One region of the Streptomyces sp. NBC_01267 genome, then DNA from elsewhere that is predicted to be linked to it. Evidence: riboswitches for the same ligand, from Rfam matches in the RefSeq annotation. Region 1 holds a riboswitch; each other region holds the start of a gene.
What was found. A riboswitch is a leader RNA that binds a small molecule or an ion and turns the genes downstream of it on or off. The one in region 1 is predicted to bind cyclic di-AMP.
Positions count from the first base shown of each region.

Region 2: another riboswitch for cyclic di-AMP. It lies ahead of OG709_RS19310 (M23 family metallopeptidase); the one in region 1 lies ahead of OG709_RS27665 (M23 family metallopeptidase).
Region 3: another riboswitch for cyclic di-AMP. It lies ahead of OG709_RS13735 (transglycosylase family protein); the one in region 1 lies ahead of OG709_RS27665 (M23 family metallopeptidase).

Region 1 is NZ_CP108455.1:6,059,430-6,064,449, forward strand. It holds gene OG709_RS27655 (M16 family metallopeptidase) at 1-785, shown strand, start outside; gene OG709_RS27660 (M16 family metallopeptidase) at 806-2,173, shown strand; cyclic di-AMP (ydaO/yuaA leader) riboswitch at 2,483-2,641, shown strand; gene OG709_RS27665 (M23 family metallopeptidase) at 2,655-3,455, shown strand; gene OG709_RS27670 (GntR family transcriptional regulator) at 3,640-4,317, shown strand; gene OG709_RS27675 (HPr family phosphocarrier protein) at 4,607-4,888, opposite strand; gene OG709_RS27680 (bifunctional acetate--CoA ligase family protein/GNAT family N-acetyltransferase) at 5,018-5,020, shown strand, end outside.
Region 2 is NZ_CP108455.1:4,189,656-4,194,675, reverse strand. It holds gene OG709_RS19315 (aldo/keto reductase) at 25-969, opposite strand; gene OG709_RS19310 (M23 family metallopeptidase) at 1,113-2,183, opposite strand; cyclic di-AMP (ydaO/yuaA leader) riboswitch at 2,195-2,336, opposite strand; gene OG709_RS19305 (PP2C family protein-serine/threonine phosphatase) at 2,552-3,700, opposite strand; tRNA gene OG709_RS19300 (tRNA-Met) at 3,870-3,943, opposite strand; gene OG709_RS19295 (hypothetical protein) at 4,343-4,624, opposite strand.
Region 3 is NZ_CP108455.1:3,016,324-3,021,343, reverse strand. It holds gene OG709_RS13745 (cytochrome P450 family protein) at 1-1,242, shown strand, start outside; gene OG709_RS13740 (LysM peptidoglycan-binding domain-containing protein) at 1,437-2,339, shown strand; cyclic di-AMP (ydaO/yuaA leader) riboswitch at 2,595-2,782, shown strand; gene OG709_RS13735 (transglycosylase family protein) at 2,786-3,538, shown strand; gene eno (phosphopyruvate hydratase) at 3,776-5,020, shown strand, end outside.

The DNA of each region.
Region 1 (5,020 bases):
AGGACGCACGGGACTTCTTCCGTAAGAACTACGCGCCCAACAACGCGGTCCTGTCGGTCGTCGGTGACATCGACCCCGAGCAGACGCTGGCCTGGGTCGAGAAGTACTTCGGCACCATCCCGTCCCACGACGGCAAGCAGCCGCCGCGCGACGGCGGCCTCCCCGACACCCTCGGCGCCGAGGTGCGCGAAGAGGTCCACGAGGAGGTCCCCTCGCGTGCGCTGATGGCCGCCTACCGGCTCCCGGAGGACGGCACGCGCGCGTGCGACGCGGCCGACATCGCGCTGACCATCCTGGGCGGCGGCGAGTCGTCGCTGCTGCACAACCGCCTGGTCCGGCGGGACCGGACAGCGGTCGCCGCGGGCTTCGGCCTGCTGCGGCTGGCCGGTGCGCCCTCGCTCGGCTGGCTGGACGTCAAGACGTCGGGCGGGGTCGAGGTCCCGCAGATCGAGTCCGCGGTGGACGAGGAGCTGGCCCGCTTCGCCGCCGACGGCCCCACGGCCGAGGAGATGGAGCGCGCGCAGGCCCAGCTGGAGCGCGAATGGCTGGACCGGCTGGGTACGGTCGCCGGCCGCGCCGACGAACTGTGCAGGTACGCCGTGCTGTTCGGCGACCCGCAGCTCGCGCTGAGCGCCGTGCAGCGGGTGCTGGACATCACGGCAGAAGAGGTGCAGGAGGTCGCGAAGGCGCGGCTGCGCCCCGACAACCGCGCCGTGCTCGTGTACGAGCCCGTCACGGCGGACGAGACCGACGACAACACCCGGACTGACGAGGCGGACCTGTGACCGACGCCGCAACCGTGAGCATGACCTTCCACCCGCAGCCGCAGGCGGGTACCGCCAGGCCCTGGGCCTTCCCGGCCCCCGAGCGGTCCACGCTCCCCAACGGCCTGACCGTGCTGCGCTGCCACCGCCCCGGACAGCAGGTGGTGGCCGTCGAGATCAGCCTCGACGCCCCGCTGGACGCCGAGCCGGAAGGGCTCGACGGCATCGCCACGATCATGGCGCGGGCCTTCTCCGAGGGCACCGACAAGCACACCGCCGAGGAGTTCGCCGCGGAGCTGGAGCGCTGCGGTGCCACCCTCGACGCGCACGCCGACCACCCCGGTGTCCGGATCTCCCTGGAGGTCCCGGTCTCCCGGCTGCCCAAGGCGGTCGGCCTGCTCGCCGACGCGCTGCGCGCGCCCGCCTTCGCGGAGAGCGAGATCGAACGGCTCGTGGGCAACCGCCTCGACGAGATCCCGCACGAGCTGGCCAACCCGGCCCGCCGCGCGGCCAAGCAGCTCTCCAAGGAGCTGTTCCCCGCCACCGCGCGCATGTCACGCCCGCGGCAGGGCACCGAGGAGACGGTGGCGCGCATCGACGCGGCGGGCGTCCGCTCCTTCTACGAGGCGTACGTCCGGCCCGCGACGGCCACCGCGGTGATCGTCGGTGACCTCACCGGCACCGACCTGGACGGCCTGCTCGCCGACACCCTCGGCGACTGGAAGGGCAGCGCGGGCACGCCCCGGCCGGTGGCGCCCATCACCGCGGACGACACGGGCCGGGTGGTCATCGTGGACCGTCCCGGGGCCGTCCAGACGCAGCTGCTCATCGGCCGCATCGGCGCCGACCGGCACGACCGCGTCTGGCCCGCGCAGGTTCTCGGTACGTACTGCCTGGGCGGCACCCTCACGTCCCGGCTGGACCGGGTGCTGCGTGAGGAGAAGGGCTACACCTACGGGGTGCGCGCCTTCAGCCAGGTGCTCCGCTCCGCGCCGGACGGGACCGGCGCGGCGATGCTCGCCATCAGCGGTTCGGTGGACACGGAGTCGACCGGGCCCGCGCTCGACGACCTCTGGAAGGTGCTGCGGACCCTGGCCGCCGGTGGTCTCACCGACGCCGAGCGGGACGTGGCCGTGCAGAACCTGGTGGGCGTCGCCCCGCTGAAGTACGAGACGGCCGACGCGGTCGCGGGCACCCTCGCGGACCAGGTCGAGCAGCACCTGCCGGACGACTTCCAGGCGCAGCTGTACGCGCGTCTCGCGGCGACGGGCACGGTCGAGGCGACCGCGGCGGTCGTCAGCGCCTTCCCCGACGACCGCCTGGTGACGGTGCTGGTGGGTGACGCCGCGCAGATCGCGGAGCCGGTCAGGGCGCTGGGCATCGGCGAGGTGACGGTGGTCGCGGGCTGACCCCCGGCTGCCCCGCGGGCGCGGGGGAGTGAAGGACGGACAGGACTCCGGCGGCTCGGCTGCCGCCGGAGTCCTGTTCCGTGTCCGCCGGGCACCCGCTTCCGGTGTCCGCTGCGCACCGGTTTCCGGTGTCTCTTACGCACCCACTTCTGTGTCCGATGTGCGCACGCGATGTCCGGTTTATTCGCAAGGTTGCCTGTATTTCCTGTGGCATGACCGACAAAACTGCCCATCTGTTTGGTTCAACCGACAACCACCGTTTAGCGTCTCACTCGCTGTTCGTCGGACGTAAGCCGCGATCGCGGCGCCGAACAGCGATCGCCGAGTCCCCGTCAGGCGCGAGCCTGGGGAGCCGGGGACCCACGCAGTCCCTGGGGTGAATCGGGCCGCTCCGCGTGGAGCCGGCCCGTAGGAGACCTTCCTGCTCCGAACCCGTCAGCTAACCCGGTAGGCGAGAAGGAAGGAAAGGACCAGCCACTTCATGGCGTTCACCCGCCCTGCCGGTAAGCACCGTGCCCCGAACCGTCTGACCCGCAGGACTGCGACCGTGGCCGGTGTGGCCACCCTCGCCACCGCGGGTGTCATCGGCACTCTCGCGTCCCCGGCGATGGCCGACGACGTCAAGGCTCCCTCCGCGCAGGAAGTCAGCCTGGAACGGACCATCCTTGTCGGCGATTCCGTCGCCGACCGGATCGCCGCCCAGGCCGTCGCGCAGCAGTACGAGGCCGAGCAGGCCGCGGCGAAGGCGGAGGCCAGGGCCAAGGCGGTCGCCAAGGCGAAGGCGGAAGCGAAGGCCAAGGCGCGGGCCGAGGCAGCCGCGAAGGCGAAGGCCGGCCGGGAGCGTGCGGCCCGCGACGCGGAGCGCAAGCGCCTCAATGCCTATGTGGCCCCCGTGACCGGCTCGTACGTCTCCACCGGTTACCGGACCGGCGGCAATCTCTGGTCCTCCGGCAGTCACACCGGCATCGACTTCCACGCGGCGAGCGGCACCCCGGTGCACGCCGTGGGCGCGGGCACCGTCGTCGAGGCGGGCTGGGGCGGCGCGTACGGCAACAACGTCGTCATCAAGATGAACGACGGTACGTACACCCAGTACGGCCACCTCTCGTCCATCGGCGTCTCGGTCGGCCAGTCCGTCACCTCGGACCAGCAGATCGCGCTCTCCGGCGCCACCGGCAACGTCACCGGCCCGCACCTCCACTTCGAGGCGCGTACGAGCCCCGACTACGGTTCCGACATCGACCCGGTCGCGTACCTGCGTTCACACGGCGTCAACGTCTGACCCACGCACACCCCCGTCCCCCGGTGGCCCCGGCGCAGATGCGCGCCGGGGCCACCGCTTTTTATGGCCAAAAGACAGTCATCATTTACCGGTGGCCTTCGGAAATTCACGTGCACTGTCATAGAGTCGCCGCACAGGTATGGATCGACCGCGATTTCGCGGGGGATCAGGCGGAGGTTCGGCCATGCGCATTCCCGCGCATTCGGTATGCACGGCAATTCGCGACGACATCATCTCGGGGGTCCTGGAACGCGGCACCCGGCTGACCGAGGAGGTGCTCGCGCGCCGCTACGGGGTCTCGCGCGTCCCGGTGCGCGAAGCCCTGCGCACCCTGGAGTCCGAGGGCTTCGTGGTCACCCGCCGCCACGCCGGCGCCTGGGTCGCCGAGCCGAGCGAGCAGGAGGCCGCCGACCTGCTGGAGATGCGGATGCTGCTGGAGTCGATGGGCGCGGCACGCGCCGCCCGGCACCGGACCGAGGCCCATCTGAAAGTCCTGCGGGGCTTGGTCGGCCTGGGGCAGGAACGGGCCCGTCGGGGGCAGGGTGAGGATCTGCGCTCACTCGGCGGCTGGTTCCACGAAACGCTCGCGCAGGCGTCCGGGAGTGCGGCGCTGACCACCCTGCTGACTCAGCTGAGGCAGAAGACCGCCTGGATGTACACCGTCGATCAGCCGGTCCGGCCCGTCGATTCCTGGGCCGAGCACGGCGCGATCGTGGACGCGGTGGCCCGTGGTGACGCCGAGCGGGCCCGGTCACTGACCACGGCGCACGCGGACCGGGCGACGGCGGCGCACCGGCTCCGCAAGCGGGGGCGTGTGAGGACTTCGCAACATGCCGTAAACGTTTCGGGCATCCCGGATTAACGAGCGTGCCGTAGAAAAAGAGCGGCATACGGAAATAGTTGTATTCCCGCAGCCGGTCTTCTGCGTGCCCTCGACCGGTCCCCGGCAATTGACCGCGCCGGAAAGACGGAATGACAGGGAGAGTGCGAAGAGCAGGAGAGCGCGAAGCGCAGGAAGAGTACGAAGCCCAGGGAAAGCGCGAAGGGCAGGAAAAGCAGAACCGCAGCGCCCGAATTCGGGACACTGCGGTTTCTCGGAACGCCCGACTCCGGTGTCCGGAACGAACCGGCCGGGCGGAGCGGCACACGTCTCAGACGGTCTCGGGCAGTTCGTCGAGTCCTTCGGCGACCAGTTTGGCCAGCCGGTCGAGTGCCGCCTCGGCACCGTCGACGTCCGAGGACAGCACGATCTCCTCGCCACCTTCGGCGCCCAGGCCGAGAACCGCGAGCATCGACGCGGCGTTGACGGGGCTGGTGTCGGGCCTGGCGATCGTCACCGGGACTCCGGAAGCCGTCGTGGCACGGACGAAGATGGAGGCCGGACGGGCGTGCAGACCCTCGGCCCAACCGACCTTGACGCGGCGCTCAGCCATGGTGTTGCCCTTCGAGTTCTCTGACGGTTGTCTAGACCATTCTTGCACGGGGTGCGCGGCGTGCCGGGGGCCGTGCCGGATCCCAGACTGCACCGCTCGCGGTACCGCCGCGACCCGTACGCTTTCCCCATG
Region 2 (5,020 bases), 1.9 Mb from region 1:
GACGGGCTCAGCCGACTACCGGAGTCAGGCGGAGGCCGCCGTCAGCTCCGCCAACTCGGCCTCGGTGAGCTCCAGTTCGGCCACCGCGGTCAGCGCGGGCAGCTGCTCGACCGTACGGGCCGACGCGATCGGCGCGGCGACGGTCGGCCGCGCGGCCAGCCAGGCCAGCGCGACGGTCGCGAGCTCGGCCTCGTGCGCCGCCGCGACCTTGTCCAGCGCGGCCAGGACCTTGATCCCCCGCTCGGTCCCGAGGTGCTGGCCCGCCTTCTCCACCCGCACGCTGTCGACCTCCGTACCGGGCCGGTACTTGCCGGTGAGGAAGCCGGACGCCAGCGCGAAGTACGGCACGGCGGCCAGGCCGTGGCGGGCGGCGGTGTCCTGGAGCCCGCCCTCGTAGGTGTCGCGGGAGACCAGGTTGTAGTGCGGCTGGAGGGCGACGTACCGGGCCAGGCCCTCCGCCTCCGAGAAGGCCAGCGAGGCTTCGAGACGCTCGGGCGTGATGTTGGAGGCGGCGATGGCGCGCACCTTGCCGTCCTTCACCAGCTGGTCGAGGGCGGTGATGATCTCCTCGACCGGGACGGCCGGGTCGTCGAAGTGGGTGTAGTAGAGGTCGATGTGGTCGGTGCGCAGACGGCGCAGCGACTCCTCGGCCGCAGCCTTGATGTTCGCGGGGGCGAGCCCCTTGTACTGCGGGTGCGCACCGACCTTGGTGGCGACGACGACCTCGGAGCGGTTCCCGCGCGCGGCCAGCCAGTTGCCGATGATGGTCTCGGACTCGCCGCCCTCGTTGCCCGGCACCCACGCGGAGTAGGCGTCCGCGGTGTCGACGAAGTTGCCGCCCGCCGCCGCATAGGCGTCGAGCACGTCGAAGGACTGCGCCTCGTCGGCGCTCCAGCCGAAGACATTGCCGCCGAGGGCGAGCGGGAACACCTGGATGCCGGACGAGCCGAGTTCACGTAGAGAAGCCATACGTTGATCAACCGCCCGCCGGGGCCGCACTATTCCGCCGGGACGGCGCTGCCCGTGCACAGCACCCGGGTCCCGCACACCGAAGCCGGCAGCCCTGGCGTCGGGGGGGTGTATCGCCAGGGCTGCCGGGGTCGCGGGTGCCGTCAGGCGTGCAGGCCCTTGCTCGCGAGCCAGGTCATCGGGTCGATCGGGTCGCCGCCGCCGGGGCGGACCTCGAGGTGCACATGCGGGCCGGTGACATTGCCGGTGGCGCCGACGCGACCGATGACCTCGCCGGTGCTGACCTTCTGGCCGGCACTGACGGACATCGAGGACTGGTGGCAGAACCACAGCTCGGTACCGTCGTCGAGCGTGATGACCGTGCGGTAGCCGTACGACCCGGCCCAGCCCGCCGACTTGACCGTGCCGCTGTGGACAGCCTTGATCGGGGTGCCGGTGGGGGCCGCGAAGTCGAGGCCGGTGTGGTGACCGGAGGACCACATCGAGCCGCCGTCACCGAAGCGCGAGGTGAGGGTGTACGAGGAGACGGGGAGCGAGTAACTGGCGGCCAGCTTCGCGAGCCGTTCCTTCTCGGCCTTGGCCTTGGCCTCCGCCTCGGCCTTCTTCTTGGCGGCCTTCTCCTTGGCGTCCGCCTCTTCCTGCTTCTTCGCGGCCTCGGCCGCAGCCTTCTCCGCGGCTGCCTTCTCGGCTGCCGCCTTGGCCTCGTCCTCGGCCGCGCCCTGCTGCTGTTCGGCCTGCTGGAGGATGCGTGCGCGGAGCGCTTCACCGGCATCGGCGCCGCCCTTGCCGGTGACGAGCGACGCGTGGGTGACGGTGGCCGTACCGCCGTTGTCCGACGAGTCGCCGCCGTTGTCCGACGAGTGGCCGCCGAGGTCGGAGATCAGCGCACCCACGCCGGGCAGCGACTCGGCCTCCGGGAGCTTGTCCTTGACGGACTGCGGGAGGTCGGGGAGGGATATCGAGACCGGCGGCTTGCTCTGCGCGCTGGCCATGCCGCCCGCGCCGACCGCCGCGATCACGCCGACGCCGAGAACCGTCGAGCTGCGGGCGAGACCGTTGCGCTGCTTCGCCACCCGGTGCTTGCCGCGGACCGGCCGGACGGAATCCTCGGTGGGGTTCCATTCGTCGAAGGTCCCGCCGTCGTCACCACCGAACCCGAGAGCATCGTCATTCGGGAAGTACAGCGTTTCGGGGGCAGGGTTGTTGGACGCCACGGAGGCGCACTCCTTTCCTTCCTTACCGCCTACCGGGTTAGCTGACGGGTTCGGAGCAGGAAGGTCTCCTACGGGCAGCCCCTCACGAAGCGGCCCGATTCACCCCAATTGGTGGTTCCCCGGTTCCCTTGCGGGATTCGGCGCGTGCGCACGGTGCCGCCTCTTGCGACGACTGGGACGACCGCGCTGCGTTATCGAACGTTAATAGACGCGGGTACCGGATTCCAAGCTGTTCCCACTGATCGTTAACGGCTTTGGCCTCCGTTAACCGGGACAGAGCCGGGCAGATCGGGGTGACTTGATCCCCCCTCAGGAAACATCGAAATTCTGACCGTGCGTCAAATGTTATGCGGAGTGGAGTACGCCGACTACGGATTGTGTCCGGCAGCTCGCACGATCCCCATCATCCGCCGCCGGTCCGGCTGCCCCTCCATCGGACGCTCCACCGCGAGCAGCGCCATGTCGTCCGTGGAGTGCCCGCCCGTGTGCAGCCGTACGTCGTCGGACAGCGCCGTCAGCAGCTCCTCGGGCCCGGGGAAGACCCGGCCGCGCAGCCGCTCCTGCGGGTCGTAGAAGACCCCCTCGGTGTTCCGCGCCTCGGAGAGCCCGTCGGTGTACATCAGCAGCGTGGCCCCCGGCGGGAACGGCGACTCGTCCGCCCGGTCCGGCCAGGCCGCCAGATCCGACAGTCCCAGCGGCAGCGCGGGGTCGCCCGGCGCGAGTACGTCGAGGCTGCCGTCCACGTACAGCAGCAGCGGCTCGGGGTGGCCCCGGTTCAGCAGCCGGATCAGGTCCTGCCGGCCACGCGGGATCTCGGCGAGCGCCGCCGTGGTGAACCCTTCGAAGGCGTCGAGCCCCTCCCGGCGCACCCCTTCGCGGGTCAGCGCGCGCTCCAGGCGCTGGGCGACCTCCTCGATCGTGGCCTCCTGCTCGGCGGCCTCCCGGAACGCGCCGATCACCACGGCCACGGCCTCGACCGCACCCAGTCCCTTGCCCCGGACGTCACCCACCACCAGCCGGACCCCGTACGGCGTGTCCTGTACGGCGAAGAGGTCCCCGCCGATGAAGGTCCCGGCCTGCGCCGCCTCGTACCGGGCCGCGATGTGCAGCCCGCCGATCCGCTCGGAGGGCACCGGCAGCACAGCCCGCTGGGCGGTCTCGGCGACGACCCGCGCCGACGCCAGCTGCTCGCCGCTGCGCTGGATGACCCGGTTGATGAGGAGGGCGATGGCAGCCACCGTGACGACGGTGACCTGCTCGGTGATGGATGTTCCGGTGGTCTCGGTGCCGTTGGTCGCGCGCAGCCCCGCGATGCCCGCGACCGCGATCACCCCGGTCACCAGCGTGCCCCGGAACGAGAAGAACGGGGCGGCCATCACCGGAGCGGCGGCGAAGAACGGGGCGGCGGTGAAGGTCGGCGGGGTCAGCACATCGAAGAGCACCCCGCCGACGATCAGCACGGCGGGCAGCACCCGGAGGAACCGGCGCGCTCTGCCCCTGCTTTCTCGCTGCCCCACCAGTGGTCTCCTGCCCGGTCCGTACCGCGGCGGACGGTACCGCGCTCCTCCCAGGCTGGCCGCAGCCGTGCCGGTCGGCGATTCGGCCACGGCCAAGTGGGGGAGCGCAGCACGGGGGCGGAAACGCCCGAAGGCCCGGCACATGATGTGCCGGGCCTTCGTTCACAAGTAGCGGGGACAGGATTTGAACCTGCGACCTCTGGGTTATGAGCCCAGCGAGCTACCGAGCTGCTCCACCCCGCGTCGGTAGATACAACTCTACGGCATGCGCGGGGCGCCTCGAACCATTTACCGGCGCCGCTTCCCCACCGGGACGGGACATCGCCAGGGATCCGGGCCGCGTCGTCCGGGGCGAGGAGGGCGACGGCGCTGCCCGCGCGCTTCCGCCGCGAGCGGTCCACCCTGATCGGCCGCCCTTCCGGCCGTGCCGTGCTGCGCCACCTCCTCGACCGGATCGGTGTCGCGGTCGACAACGAGCAGCGCGCCGAGCTGTAGCTGTACCGGGTGCACATCGCCGAGCGCCCCGACGGCGACTGCGAGGACCTGGAGACCGTCCGGCTGCGGCCGGCCCGGGAGTTGGCCCCGGCGCGGGTACCGCACCGGATGATCGGCATCCGAGACCCGTCCCCCGTGTGGCCGGTCTCAGCCGGCGTTCGCACCGTTGGCGCGACGGCCACCGAGGTAGGTCGTGACCCGGTAGGCATAGCCGGCCGGAGTGAGATAGAGGGCGTGACCGGTCGCCCCACGGGGGTCGCCGGGAGGCACCTCCACCCAGCCGAGGAGGACGGACCGCGGGGTCGGCACCCTCACCTCGGCGAGATTCGCTATCACCTCGGGGGCGATCGACACGGCGTGCAGCTCGAACTGCCCTGCGTTCTCCGACAGTTCGCTGTTCTCCGTCTGGGTACACGTTGCGATGCTCATGACTTCTCCTGGCGATCAGTTGGATTCCGGCGGCACCGGGGCTCCGAGCCCGTCCCGAAAGCCCCGGACTCATGAGGCCTTCGTCCTGCACCCGGCCGCCCGTCATCGACGGCAACCGACCGGTTCCAGGCTGTGACCACGATTGGGCTCAGCGTAAACGGGAGGTCAAGAGGGCCACTTGAAAGGCTCAAGTCCCGTGAGCCTTCCGGCCCGGCGGGTGCCGATGGGTTCCACCGTGCCGGAACCATCCTGAAGCCGGCCTGAAGCAGCCTGAAGCCGCCTTCAGGTTCGGTCGGCACGGCTGTGTACGTACACGGATTGCACCGCCGAGCAGGTCCCGGAAACGACGGAACCCCCGTTGACGCTGGTCAACGAGGGTTCCGAAGGTGATGCAGC
Region 3 (5,020 bases), 3.0 Mb from region 1:
ACCTGGGAGTTCGCCACCGATCCGTACCCCGCGTACGCCTGGCTGCGCGAGCACGCCCCCGTGCACCGGACCGCGCTGCCCAGCGGTGTGGAGGCCTGGCTGGTGACGCGGTACGCGGACGCCCGTACCGCCCTCGCCGAACCCCGGCTGTCGAAGAACCCCGCGCACCACGCCGAGTCCCCGCACGCGAAGGGCAAGACCGGCATCCCGGGGGAGCGCAAGGCGGACCTGATGACGCATCTGCTGAACATCGACCCGCCGGACCACACCCGGCTGCGACGCCTCGTCTCGAAGGCCTTCACCCCGCGCACCGTGGCGCTCTTCGCGCCCCGCGTGCAGGAACTGACGGACCAGCTGATCGACGCCTTCCTGGAAAAGGCGGATGCGGAGAAGGGGGAGGGAGAGAAGGGGGAGGCGGACCTCATCCATGAGTTCGCCTTCCCGCTCCCCATCTACGCCATCTGTGATCTGCTCGGCGTCCCGCGCGAGGACCAGGACGACTTCCGGGACTGGGCGGGAATGATGATCCGGCACGGCGGCGGCCCGCGCGGCGGGGTCGGACGGGCCGTCAAGAAGATGCGGAACTACCTGGCCGAACTCATCCACCGTAAGAGGGAGGACCTGGGCGACGACCTCATCTCGGGGCTGATCCGGGCGAGCGACCACGGTGAGCACCTGACGGAGAACGAGGCGGCGGCGATGGCGTTCATCCTGCTCTTCGCCGGGTTCGAGACAACCGTCAACCTCATCGGGAACGGCGTGTACGCCCTGCTGCGCAACCCGGACCAGCGCGCACGGCTCCAGGCGTCCCTGGCCGCGGGCGAGACGGAGCTGCTGGCCACCGGGGTCGAGGAACTTCTGCGCTACGACGGCCCGGTCGAGCTGGCCACCTGGCGGTACGCCACCGAGGAGTTGGAACTGGGCGGGCAGACGATCGCGGAGGGCGATCCGGTGCTCGTCGTCCTGGCCGCCGCGGACCGGGACCCCGAGCGCTTCTCCGAGCCCGACACCCTCGACCTCTCCCGCATCGACAACCAGCACCTCGGGTACGGCCACGGCATCCACTACTGCCTGGGCGCCCCCCTGGCCAGACTGGAGGCACAGACCGCGCTGGCCACCTTGTTGCGGCGGCTGCCGGACCTGCGACTTGCGGGGGAACCTGGCGATTTGCGGTGGCGCGGCGGGCTCATCATGCGCGGACTGCGCACCCTTCCGGTGGAGTTCGGCCCCAGCCAGAAGTGACGCACCGTCAAGGATGTGACATTCACGTGATCTGCGCTGCATCGACTTGTGACTGACGTTCGAGTACGGCTACGTTCACCCCTCGACTCATCCGTCACACGGAAGGCCACCGCATGCGCACCGGGAACGGTCGGCACCGCCGCCCCCGTCAGGCTCCAGCTCTTGTCGTAGCGGCAGGAGTCACGGGCTCCGCCATGGCCCTTCCACTGCTGGCCGCGACCGGGGCGCACGCCGCCGACGCCTCCACCTGGGACCGGGTCGCGCTCTGCGAGAGCGGCGGCCTCTGGAGCGCCGACCTCGGCAACGGGGCCTACGGCGGGCTCCAGTTCTCGCAGAAGACCTGGGACCAGTACGGCGGCACGCAGTACGCGGCCCGCCCCGACCTCGCCAGCCGGGCCCAGCAGATAGCCGTGGCGCAGAAGGTCCTCGCGGCCGAGGGTTCGAAGCCCTGGGCCAGCTGCGCGGACATCTCGGGCCTGACGGAGAGTGACACCGCGACCCCGTCCGTGGATCCGGGCGCTCCGGACACCGCGAGCCCCACGCCCTCGGCGACCGATTCCGCTTCGGATCCGGCTACGCCCGCACCGAAGTCCTCGGCCTCGGCGCCGCGATCGAAGGGCTCCGCTTCGGCCGCATCGCCCAGTTCGCCCGCTTCACCCACTTCACCCGGTTCATCAAATAAGTCCGGTTCATCAAGTAAGTCCCATTCTTCTGGACCGTCCGACTCTGCGAACCCCTCCGGCTCTGACTCCGGCTCACCTTCCGGCTCCACGTCGGCGCCTGAGGGTGCCACGGGATCCGGTCAGGGGGGAACGGCGGGCAGGCACCGTGGCGGTGAGGCGCAGGACGGTGCGGGTGTCGGCCGTGACGATTCCGGCCGCCACGCCTCGCGCTCCGCCGGTCCGGCTCGCGATACCGCCCGTACGGACGGCACTTACACCGTCCGCGAGGGTGACAACCTCTGGGCGATCGCGGAAGCGCACGATCTGCCCGGCGGATGGCCCGCACTCTATGAGGCGAACCAGCGGACGGTCGGCGCCGACCCGGACCACATCGTTCCTGGCCAGAGCCTTGATCTCGACCAAAAACAAGGGTAGTTCGCGGGGCTATGTCCGCTTCGTTCGAGTGAGACATGGCTCTCGTTCGACTTGCTGAATGTCCAGACTGTCCGCCCGGCGTGCGCCGCCCCTCACCTGCGAAAACAGGATGCGGGGGGTTGTAAACCAGGGCGTTCCGCCCTTCATGGTCATCTTTGAATATCGGAGAGTCCTGTGTTTTTGTCAGACCGCTCGCACCGCGGGCCTCTTCGATCGCCACGCCGAATCCTGCCATCGGTCGAGGGGAAACAGTCGACGCGTAAAGCGCCGTAGGCAGGAGCGGGGGACCCAGGTAAGCGCCGGGGCCGGCCGTCCGTTCGTGAGTCAGCGAACGGTACGAACTGGAACCGGCTTGGGGTGAAGCTGTGCGCTAGGTCGCGCAGCCGGGCAACTCATTGGCCCGAACCCGACAGCTCACCTCGTAGGCGTCGGTGAGGAGAGTCCCCATGCTGTTTTCCAGCAAGTCCAAGCACCGTCGCCCCTCCAAGGCCGTCCGCATCGCCACGCTCGCCGGTGTCGCCGGTGCGGCCGTAGCCGTGCCGCTGCTGGGCGCGACCTCGGCCTCCGCCGCTTCCGTCTCCACGTGGGACGCCGTCGCGCAGTGCGAGTCCGGCGGTAACTGGTCCATCAACACGGGCAACGGTTACTACGGTGGGCTCCAGTTCTCCGCCTCCAGCTGGGCCGCCGCCGGTGGTACGCAGTACGCCCCGCGTGCCGACCTGGCCACCAAGGACCAGCAGATCGCCGTGGCCGAGAAGCTTCTCGCCATCCAGGGCCCGGGTGCCTGGTCCTGCGCCGGTGCCGGAAACCTGAGCAACGACGGTGTCGACCCGGGCGTCAACACCTCCACGTCGAGCCACTCGGGCAGCTCCAGCGCCAGCTCCAGCACCAGCCAGCAGAGCAGCCGCGGCGAGCAGCAGACCGCTTCGCGCGGCGAGGCCCGCACCACCACGAAGGCCGCCCCGAAGCAGGCTGCCCCGAAGCAGGCCGCCCCCCGCCACGCCGCTCCCCGCCACGCCGCCCCGGTCGTGATCCAGAAGGGCGACGGCGAGTACAAGGTCAAGGCCGGCGACACCCTCAGCGAGATCGCCGCCGCCGCGCACACCCCCGGTGGCTGGCAGAAGCTGTACGACCTGAACAAGAACATCGTGAAGGACGCCGACCTGATCTACCCGGGTCAGCAGCTTCACCTGAGCTGATCCCCGGCTCTCCTCCCCTGAACGCCCCGGCCCGGCGCGACTCCCCCGTACGCGCCGGGTCGGGGTCTTTTGGCTACTGGTCAGTACTTCACTGACTTCCGTACCGTAATACGAGCTTTTGGGCCCTTTTTCGTCCCAGGGGCCGGGCGCCCTGCCGGTGGCGGTGCCCTGGGCGGTTAGGCTCTTGTCGCAAGGCCAAAGAGACCCTGCGCCCATAGCGTCACATCCCAGAAGGAGATGCTAGTGCCGTCGATCGACGTCGTCGTAGCCCGGGAAATCCTGGACTCCCGAGGTAACCCCACGGTCGAGGTCGAGGTCGGCCTCGACGACGGCAGCACGGGTCGTGCTGCAGTTCCGTCCGGTGCTTCCACCGGTGCGTTCGAGGCCATCGAGCTTCGCGACGGTGACCCGAACCGTTACCAGGGCAAGGGCGTCGAGAAGGCCGTCCTCGCCGTCATCGAGCAGATCGGCCCGGAGCTCGTCGGCTACGACGCCACCGAGCAGCGGCTGATCGACCAGGCGATGTTCGACCTGGACGCCACCGAGAACAAGGGCTCGCTCGGCGCCAACGCCATCCTCGGCGTCTCGCTCGCCGTGGCGCACGCCGCCTCCGAGGCCTCGGACCTCCCGCTCTTCCGCTACCTGGGCGGCCCGAACGCGCACCTGCTGCCCGTTCCGATGATGAACATCCTGAACGGTGGGTCGCACGCCGACTCCAACGTGGACATCCAGGAATTCATGATCGCCCCGATCGGTGCGGAGTCCTTCTCCGAGGCCCTGCGCTGGGGCGCCGAGGTCTACCACACCCTCAAGAAGGTCCTGAAGACCAAGGGTCTGTCGACCGGCCTCGGTGACGAGGGCGGCTTCGCGCCGAACCTGGAGTCGAACCGCGCCGCCCTCGACCTCATCCTCGAGGCCATCAAGGAAGCCGGTTACGCCCCGGGCAAGGACATCGCGCTCGCGCTGGACGTCGCCGCCTCCGAGTTCTACAAGGACGGCACGTACGAGTTCGAGGGCAAGTCCCGCTCGGCCGCCGAGATGACCGAGTACTACGAGGAGCTCGTCGCCTCGTACCCGCTGGTCTCCATCGAGGACCCGCTCTTCGAGGACGACTGGGCCGGCTGGAACGTCCTCACCGAGAAGCTGGGCTCCAAGATCCAGATCGTCGGCGACGACCTCTTCGTCACCAACCCGGAGCGCCTGGCCCGTGGCATCGAGGAGAACTCGGCCAACGCCCTGCTCGTCAAGGTCAACCAGATCGGTTCGCTGACCGAGACCCTGGACGCCGTCGAGCTGGCCCAGCGCAACGGCTTCAAGTGCATGATGTCCCACCGCTCCGGCGAGACCGAGGACGTCACCATCGCCGACCTGGCCGTCGCCACCAACTGCGGCCAGATCAAGACCGGCGCCCCGGCCCGCTCCGAGCGCGTCGCCAAGTACAACCAGCTCCTGCGCATCGAGGAGATCCTGGACGACGCCGCG